DNA from 2 places in the Leptospira sp. GIMC2001 genome. Region 2 is predicted to be linked to the other one. Evidence: riboswitches for the same ligand, from Rfam matches in the RefSeq annotation. Region 2 holds a riboswitch; the other holds the start of a gene.
What was found. Region 2 has a riboswitch for thiamine pyrophosphate ahead of thiM (hydroxyethylthiazole kinase). Riboswitches for the same ligand answer to the same signal wherever they lie in the genome.
Positions count from the first base shown of each region.

Region 1: another riboswitch for thiamine pyrophosphate. It lies ahead of tenA (thiaminase II); the one in region 2 lies ahead of thiM (hydroxyethylthiazole kinase).

Region 1 is NZ_CP115468.1:2,645,544-2,649,980, forward strand. Features, by position in the region: gene rplM (50S ribosomal protein L13) at 1-392, opposite strand, end outside; gene thiL (thiamine-phosphate kinase) at 377-1,534, shown strand; gene tenA (thiaminase II) at 1,615-2,307, opposite strand; TPP riboswitch at 2,338-2,446, opposite strand; gene O4O04_RS13745 (FecR family protein) at 2,506-3,234, opposite strand; gene O4O04_RS13750 (hypothetical protein) at 3,251-4,437, opposite strand, start outside.
Region 2 is NZ_CP115467.1:146,590-151,026, forward strand. Features, by position in the region: gene O4O04_RS00685 (efflux RND transporter permease subunit) at 1-2,199, shown strand, start outside; TPP riboswitch at 2,240-2,342, shown strand; gene thiM (hydroxyethylthiazole kinase) at 2,330-3,088, shown strand; gene thiD (bifunctional hydroxymethylpyrimidine kinase/phosphomethylpyrimidine kinase) at 3,085-3,891, shown strand; gene O4O04_RS00700 (alpha/beta fold hydrolase) at 3,867-4,437, opposite strand, start outside.

The DNA of each region.
Region 1 (4,437 bases), on a different contig from region 2:
ACACGACAATGTGTGAGCATTGCAGATCCAAGTCTGCTTTTTGGTAACATACCTTTTACACCTTCAAGAATGATTCTCTCAGGATCTTTATTAACAAGTTGATCAAAAGTCCTGGTCTTCATACCACCTGGATATCTTGAGTGATGGTAATATACTTTTTCTGTTCGTTTATTGCCTGTTACATTTACTTGCGATGCATTGATGATGATAATACCATCACCGCAATCTTGGTTGGGTGTAAATGTTGGTTTATGCTTACCGCGCAATCTGCTCGCAACTTCTGAGCACAATCGACCGAGAGTTTTACCTTTCGCATCGATTAGAAACCAGTTTTTCTGGGTTTCTTCCTTCTTAAGGGAAGGAGTTTTATGTTCTTTTGATAGTACTGACATCCAAATTTCCTTTCTTTGGACAGGATTTTCGTTTCATCCAGAGAGTCAATGGTAAAACGTGGAAATCCATGAAAGAAGACTCGATCATACAGAGCCTCTATCGATCGAAGCAGTCTCCGACCGACGATTGTTTTCTATGGAATAAAAACCGACTCGTAACAACCGATTCCATGAGTGAAGGAACTCATTTTCGTCATGATTGGTCAAGCCCAGAAGAAATCGCCTGGAAATTGGTCGAAATCAATGCCTCCGATATTGGGGCTTCAGGTGGTGTTCCAAAGATTTGTTTTCTCAACTTAGGCTTATCGCAATTATCTTCTAAAGAAAGTTGGATAAATCGTTTTGCCAAAAGCCTAAATGATCGTCTCGATCTCTACAAAATCCTTCTTGCCGGAGGAGATACTTTTTCCTCACCTCATACGGTTCTGAGTCTCACAATGATCGGAGAACTAAAAGAAGGCTATACATATTGGAATCGATCCGAAGCTAAGCCAGGCGATCGATTGTATATAACGGGCAGTCTTGGTCTTTCCAGTCTTGGTTATAAATTTCTGAGTCAAGGTTTTTCAAGGCCGAGAGAAAATGAAAAAGCAGGATTGCACTTAGAGCATAAGGAAAATGCAAGCGATTATTTGAAATTTCAATCAATTACAAAGCATATCACTCCGTTGTCTCGCCATATTCTCATTCCAGAATTGCAAAAATTCAAAATCACATCATGTATGGATATTACCGATGGTCTTGTACAAGATGCAACACGACTTGCAAAAACAAGTTCTGTTAGTTTAGAAATTGAAATCAATCATCTGCCAGAGTTTTCCGAATTCATTCAGTATATGGAAGTAGATGAATTAATCACCTCAGGCGAAGAGTTAGAATTGCTATTTACTTCAAGAGATGCAATCCCAAGTTCAATCCTCGGAATTCCTATAACCTGCATTGGTAGAGTTGGGATGCAGGAATACAGTAACATCTCAAATTCATCAGAATCCAAATCAAAAAATTTGAACTTAAATTCCGATCTAAAAAACGATTTGCCTGAAGACAAAAACTCAGATTCGCCTAATGTTCATTTTTATAGAGATGGTAAGTTGTATTTGCCTCAATCAAAAGGATTCATCCATTTCCAAGAAAATGAATGAATCCAGATTTTGAAAAAATTAATTTGTAAAATTCTCGAATTTATTTTGTCTCAGAATTCTATAAATCTTTGAAAATCAAATTAGGCAGGCCATTTTTGGTTGGTCCATGCTTGATCCCAAAACATCCATTCGTATCTTGCGCTTGTGTGAAAGTCACTTAGCGCTCGATTTTTGGTTTCTCCATCAGAACGATCGGCATATTTCTGCAATCTAGACAAAAGTTCGTTCATGTAATCATTGAATCCAGGATCCGAATACATTTTCAACCAATCTGCATAAGGATGTGTATCTGGTATCGTTCCCATTTTCTTGAGTAGATGCTGTCCCAATTCAATATACAACCAAGGACAAGGTGCAATTGCTGCAACGGCTTCCACTAAACTTCCACGCAGTGCAGTCGAAATCATATGATTCTGATAGGCTCGATTGCTTGGTGTTAATTCAATTTTTGCAATGTCTTCTGAGTTGTATCCTAACTTTGCACCATACCCTGCATGCAATTGACTTTCGACCACCAACGCCATGCGCGCGGCATCAACAAACCATAATTTGTCGACAGGATCTTCTGCTTTTGTGGAAATGATAGCACAAGCATCCGAGAAAGCTTCAAGATACCTCGCGTCTTGCATCTGATAGAATTTAAAAATTTCTGGTTTTAGACTTCCGTCTGCGAGAGCAATAACAAAGGGATGCTCAAATGATGCACCCCATGAATTGCCTGTAATATCCATACATCGCTTAGCGAATGCGGGAACTGTAAAATGATCTGCCATAGATCCTCCTTAATATGGAGGGTAAATAGCATTTCGGGTTATCAGCATTCCTACGCCTGTATGAACAGGATCAGGTTCTAAGGGTCCACCTAGTTCATCTAGATATCTCAGCCAAAATTTGGCACCCCTTGCATCTCACCACTCCAACCCAAGACTGATAATCAATGGTTAAGTGGACAGTCTTTTTTTTGGAAGAAACTACTTTCCGTAAGTTTCATCCCTAACAACGCCTTTGTAATCCCATCCCTTTGGAGTATGACAAGATAGACAATTTGCTAAAACTGGTGCTGCTTTGATTTTTTTTGCAAATGAAGGATTCGCAACATTCTTTGAGAGATCATCTTTATAAGAACTAATATCAATATCACCGTTAGGTCGAATAGAAGTTCCTGAACCAGCTTTTACGAGTTCGCTTTTGGATCCTGCTGAATTGCCAATCTCAACCTTTCCTTCGCAGATACAATTCATTGCCATTTTTTCTTTAGCAGAATACATGGTTGCAAATGCAGTTCCCCTAACACCAGCAGTTGAAGTTGGAGTTTTAGCTGTAAATTTGGTATCTCCCAAATTACTTAATTTGAACCAAGCAAAACCTGATTTGAGATCCACGCTTCCATCTTTTTTACCATCTGGAAAAGATGATATTTCTAACTCAGTATTGGGAGCAATTTTGAATTCTGATCCCTTGAACAAAACTGTCAATCGAGATCCGTTTCCGGCTTTAACCAAAGATCCTTCTGGAATTTTATCCCCAAGTTTCAAGGGATTCCACTTTGAAGTTTTGGATGGTTTAACAAAAGTTTTACCAATCACAAAGCTCACTGTTGCATCATTATTGGATTGACCGATTACATGTGCGACCGACAAGACCAAAACCAAAACAGCCAGTAACAAACCACTCATTTCTTTTCTTCTTACATTCTTCATCTTATCTTACTCCTCATTAAAATATAAAACTAGCTCTAATAAACAATCGTTCTTCCCTCTTAGAATAAGAAACGATTCCTAAATTCGTATTGCGTGTAAATTGGCTCTCATATTCATTCTGGGATCTAGTCTCTCCGATCGGATCAATATAGATTCGTTCTCGCTCTCCACGAGGATTGAAATTTGTCGTAATACTCCCACCTAGTCCGAAGCGAAAATTTTCCGCAATTCTATACTCTACTATTATTGATCTTTTGATAAATTCTTCTTTGGATGAGTAAATATTTTCTGGATTGAAATCATTCGGATTGTTCAAGCGATAGGAGACTTCATCTTTATCAGAAAAATTAGCATTGAGAATTCCATTTCTTCCAGTCCCCTTTTCTCCACGAAAAACGATCCAGAAGTCATTAAATCCAAAACCTAACCAAGAATATATGGCATGCCCAAATCGATCACGATTGTAAATCACTGGACTTGTAGAATTCAATCGATCTCTTACTGATCCTTCGTAATCCCGACGCCATATATATCCCGCACCAAAATGTAGATATTGATTGTGATCAACAGTCAATTCAAATCCAGCTGTTTCTCCCTTTCTCGATCTGAGATCTTTTTCTAAGAATGTATTCGGATTGTTGTCATCTACCATACAATTCGATCTGCGTTCCAAACATTCATTGCCGGCGAGTCCGACTAAATTCTTGGATCTTGCTATCGCATGCAGACCAAACTTCCAATCCTCAATTGTAGGCGAAACAGATATTCTCGCATAACCATCAACACCCGAAGATTCTACATTCTGAACACTGCGATAACCTTCACCATTTGCTAGTCCTAACTGAAGATTGAGAATCGAAATCTCTCCTATCCAAGAAAGACCTAAGTCTGCGGGAGCATTGAAAAATCCTAAGCTCTCAGTAGGAGATCTGTCCATATAACGCCAATCCCAACTTCCATTCCATTGAGTGAAGGTGCTTGGCATTTCCTGAATTCCGAAAATAATTTTCTGATTGAATCCGAACGCATTGTATTTCTTTTTAATATTTCCTCGCCTAATTCCTAATGTATATGGATCGGCTTTATTGCCTTGATTGGTCACCGTATCATTAGAGAAGGAACTTGATCGGATTACTTCTGTCCATAATTCAGCTTCAAGACCTAACTCCTCCCATTCCTTATTTATGGTCAAAAGAGTCCAAG
Region 2 (4,437 bases):
CGTGTTGTTAGAAATAGGATTGAGGTAGTTGTCTCCAATGCCCTATTTGGATTTTTTCTGGTTGTCTGTATCATGATTTTTTTCATAGATATCCGGTCTTCCTTTCTCATTGCCCTTAGTATTCCATTTTCGTTCTTGGTTACTTTTATTTTGATGAATCGATTGGATCAGTCGATCAATGCCATCTCCTTGGTTGCAATGATCACGGCATTGGGTATGATCGTGGATCAGTCCGTTGTTGTTACAGAGAACTCTTTGTACTATGTGCAACGGGGGGGCGACAAAGCAAAAAATATTCTCAAAGGTACGATGGAAGTTGTAATGCCCATCTTTGCCAGTGTTTGTACTACTGTATTTGCGTTCATTCCGATGTTTGCTGTGACTGGCACCATGGGCAAGTTCATCAAGGCAATCCCTATAGTAGTGATTGCCTCACTCGTTGGTTCATTGCTCTATTCCTGGTTTTTTCTACCAAGCCTTGTCAATGAATATGGCAAAGCCCATTCGCATAAAGATGACAATTTCAGAAATCGACTGGAGCGAAGAATGAAGGGTTTCTACGAAACTACTTTAAGGGCAACGCTCAGAATAAAGTATCTAAGTCTCGGATTGATTTTTCTCTTTCTAGTCATGACATTTCGTTTTGTTGGCCCCCAAGTTCGAATGAATCTGTTCCCCCCTGCGGGCGCTGATACGATCAACATAACTTTGGAGATGCCGGATTACTATTCTTTCAATGCCTCAGAAAAGGTAATTAATCAGATAGAAGAATTGGTTCTCTCGCTGTCGGAAGAAGAACTCTATTATACTACGAGTAAGATTGGAACCAATAACTTAAACAAACTGGCTGTTCCCATTGGCGGTGAGAAGCAACTCGCAGCAATTGAAGTAGGACTCACACCGGTATCAAAAAGAGAAAGGGAGGCAACAGAAATTGCTACAGAACTTCGCAATCGTATAGGTGATTTGAATTTACCTTTAGTTGAATTGGATGTTCAAGTTGTGAAACCCGGACCACCCGTTGGTAAGTCGATAGAAATTCGTGTTTTGTCAGATCGTAAAGATTTGAGAGAAAAATATACCCAGAAAGTGATTGAGTATCTTGAGCAAGTGAAAGGTGTTTATGATGTTGCTTCCAATGCCAAAATTGGTCGAGAGGAATATAAGATAGATTTGAACTATGCTACTCTCGGTCAAATGGGTTTGACCGTCCAAGATGTTGCAACGACTCTTCGCATAGCTTTTGATGGTATTGTTGCAACTTCCATCGTTCGCGAAAATGAAGAGATTGGAATTCGAGCCAAGTTCCCCGACAAGTATAGATCATCCCCCAAAAATATTTTGGATCTTGAAGTTCGCAATAGAACGGGAGCCCTCATTCCGTTGCGCTCATTTTCTAGTATTTCGACGATACGAGCTGATTCCAAAATCTATCATATTGAAGGAGAGGTAACTACTTCCATCACAGCGAATAGTGAGCCTGATGTGATCCCCAAAGAAGTTGTGGATGCAACTCTTGCCAATTTTGCAAAAGAACTAAAAGAGATTCCTGAAGTGACTATGAGTTTTGGCGGTGAAGCAGAAAAATCTCAAGAATCTTTTCGTTCATTGGTGATTGCATTCTTCTTAGGATTTATCGCGATCTATCTCGCTATCGTTTTATTGTTTGAATCTTTTTCTCAACCGATTTTGGTATTGCTTGCTGTTCCGTTTGGACTTGTGGGAGTCTTATGGTCTTTCTTTTTGCACGGTCTTCCATTCTCATTCTTGGCCGCAATTGGAGTTATAGGACTGTCAGGAATTGTTGTAAATAATTCAATTATGATGTTGGAGTTTATCAATAAGTTTTTTCCAAAAGGTGAGACAATACGTCGAACGAAATATGCTCGGAGAAAAGATAAACTAAAAGTGATTCAAGGATCAGGAAGAAGGTTGCGACCCATTGTGATTACAACTGCAACCACTGTCCTTGGTCTTTTGCCAACGGGTTATGGAATTGGAGGCTCTGATCCATTTTTGGAACCTATGGTTCTTGCTCTGGCTTATGGAATTATCAGCTCAACTTTTATCACACTGTATGGAATTCCTGTACTTTTTCTCGTAAACCGAGATTTGATTTGGATTGTTGGAAAATTTAAGAGGCTTATCAAGAATAGTTTTGGTTTGATTTTGAAATCTTATAATCCTTCTACTAAATAGAATAGACAAAAGGAAGGATTGTAGTTCACTTGACATTGATTCTATTCGCCGGGGGTGCTATTGACTCTGAGTCATGGCTGAGAATATACCCTGATGACCTGAACTAGATAATACTAGCGGAGGCAGTGTGATGATAACCAAGCACCCACTCGTTCTAAACATAACCAATTCCGTAACTGTCAATTTCGTGGCAGATGCTTTGCTTGCTGTTGGAGCAGCTCCTGTGATGTCAGAAGATCCGACGGATGCAACTGAATTGGTTCCTATCGTAAATGGAATATGTATCAATATTGGTACTATCAACACCCACCAAAGATCTATCATTGATAAGGTTTTGAGCACGAATTCCAAATCCAAGATAACTCTTGATCCTGTGGGAGCCGGAGCTACGGCAACAAGAACCAAAGCTTGCTTGGATATTTTGGCTACAGGAAAAGTGAATCTGATTCGAGGCAATGCATCGGAAATATCAAGCCTAGCGGGTAAGAATCATTCAACTCGAGGCGTAGATAGTACAGAAAGTACTCTGTCTGTAAAAGATTCTGCATTTTACCTCGCAACAGAATACAAATGTATAGTGGTTGTTAGTGGAGAAGTTGATCTATTGACTGATGGTAAGAATATGTCTAGGACTTACAACGGATCAGCTTTGATGCCTAAGATAACTGGAACAGGATGCGTTTTATCTGCTTTCCTTACCGCAGTGATTTCGGATCATGAAGTATCTCTTGCGGATCTTACACAGGCTGTCGCATATTATGGTTATATGGGTGAGATTGCTGAATCACTTGCAAAAGGAACTGGAACATTCAAAGAAAGATTCTTGGATGCTCTATATCAGATTAAAGTTTCTGAAGTCCAAGAAAATCTTAGAATCGAAATGTTATGAAAAGAAATTTTCCAATAGCTTTGAGCATAGCTGGATTCGACGGTAGTGGTGGAGCTGGGATGCAAGCCGATACCAAAACATTTTCTGCGTTAGGTGTATATGCATGCAATGTTCTAACAAGCCTGCCTATCCAAAATACGACAGGTGTAAAAGGTTTATATGATCTTCCTATTCAAGCGATCGAAGAACAAATCGACTCTATGTTTGAAGACCTAGACATTGAAGCGGTAAAAATCGGAATGCTACACAAGGTAGAAATCATTGAACTTGTTGCACGGAAAATGCAGCAGTACAAACCAAAATTTGTTGTGGTTGACCCAGTTATGGTAGCTAAGTCAGGTCATCGCCTTTTGGAAGAGTCAGCAGTTGATGCTTTAAAATCTCTGATCCTTCCAATCGCAACAGTCCTTACTCCTAATATTCCAGAGGCAATTGATTTGGTTGGACACGACATAAAATCTAAATCGGATATGGAATTTGCCGCAATGGAAATTCTGAAAATGGGATCGAAGGCTGTTGTTGTAAAAGGCGGGCACGCTGAAGGAAATGAAAGTGAAGATTGCATTGTAATGCAAAGTGAGTCCCCCGTTTGGATTTCTGCTAAAAGAATTGTTTCTAACAATACGCATGGTACAGGTTGTACTTTTTCAGCTGCGATAGCGGCTCAACTAGCAAAAGGTGAGAACATTTACAACGCTATAAAAAAAGCTAAATCATACCTAACTCAGGCGATATTAGCAAGTGCCGAATACAATATTGGCAAGGGCAAAGGTCCTGTTCATTTTTTCCATGCGTTCTGGTGATCTAGAAATTTAGCTACAACTCTTTGGAATTCTTCTTGTTGCTCTAAGTGAACAAAATGTCCGGATTCATTGAATAAGACTTCTTGAATTGAAGCATGATCTCGAGTCAGATGGTCTGATGAAATTGGAGGAACGATAGGGTCGTGCTGACTTCGAATCAAGAGTGTAGGAACTTTATAATCAGACATCAATGGTCTGATATCGGTTCGGTCCAACATATCGAGAATCATACTCATATGCTTGCCTGATAGATTCTTAAACATTGGAAAATAGTTGTGAAAATAGTCTTTCATTCCCGGAAGGTTTTCAAATCCTTTAGGATCCCTTACTCCGCGAAGAAATCCTTGCTCGAGAAATACTTCACTCATCTGAGTCGCTCTAAATCCCAGTTCGAATACCAATCCCATATGAAACCTGTGCATTAATACAGCTGTTTTAAAGAGGCCAACTACCGGTCCGTAAACAACCGGGGCAATGCATACAATTTTTGAGATGGACTTAGGATGTAGTGCACCCGCACCGAGTACTGCGAGTCCTCCCGTTGAA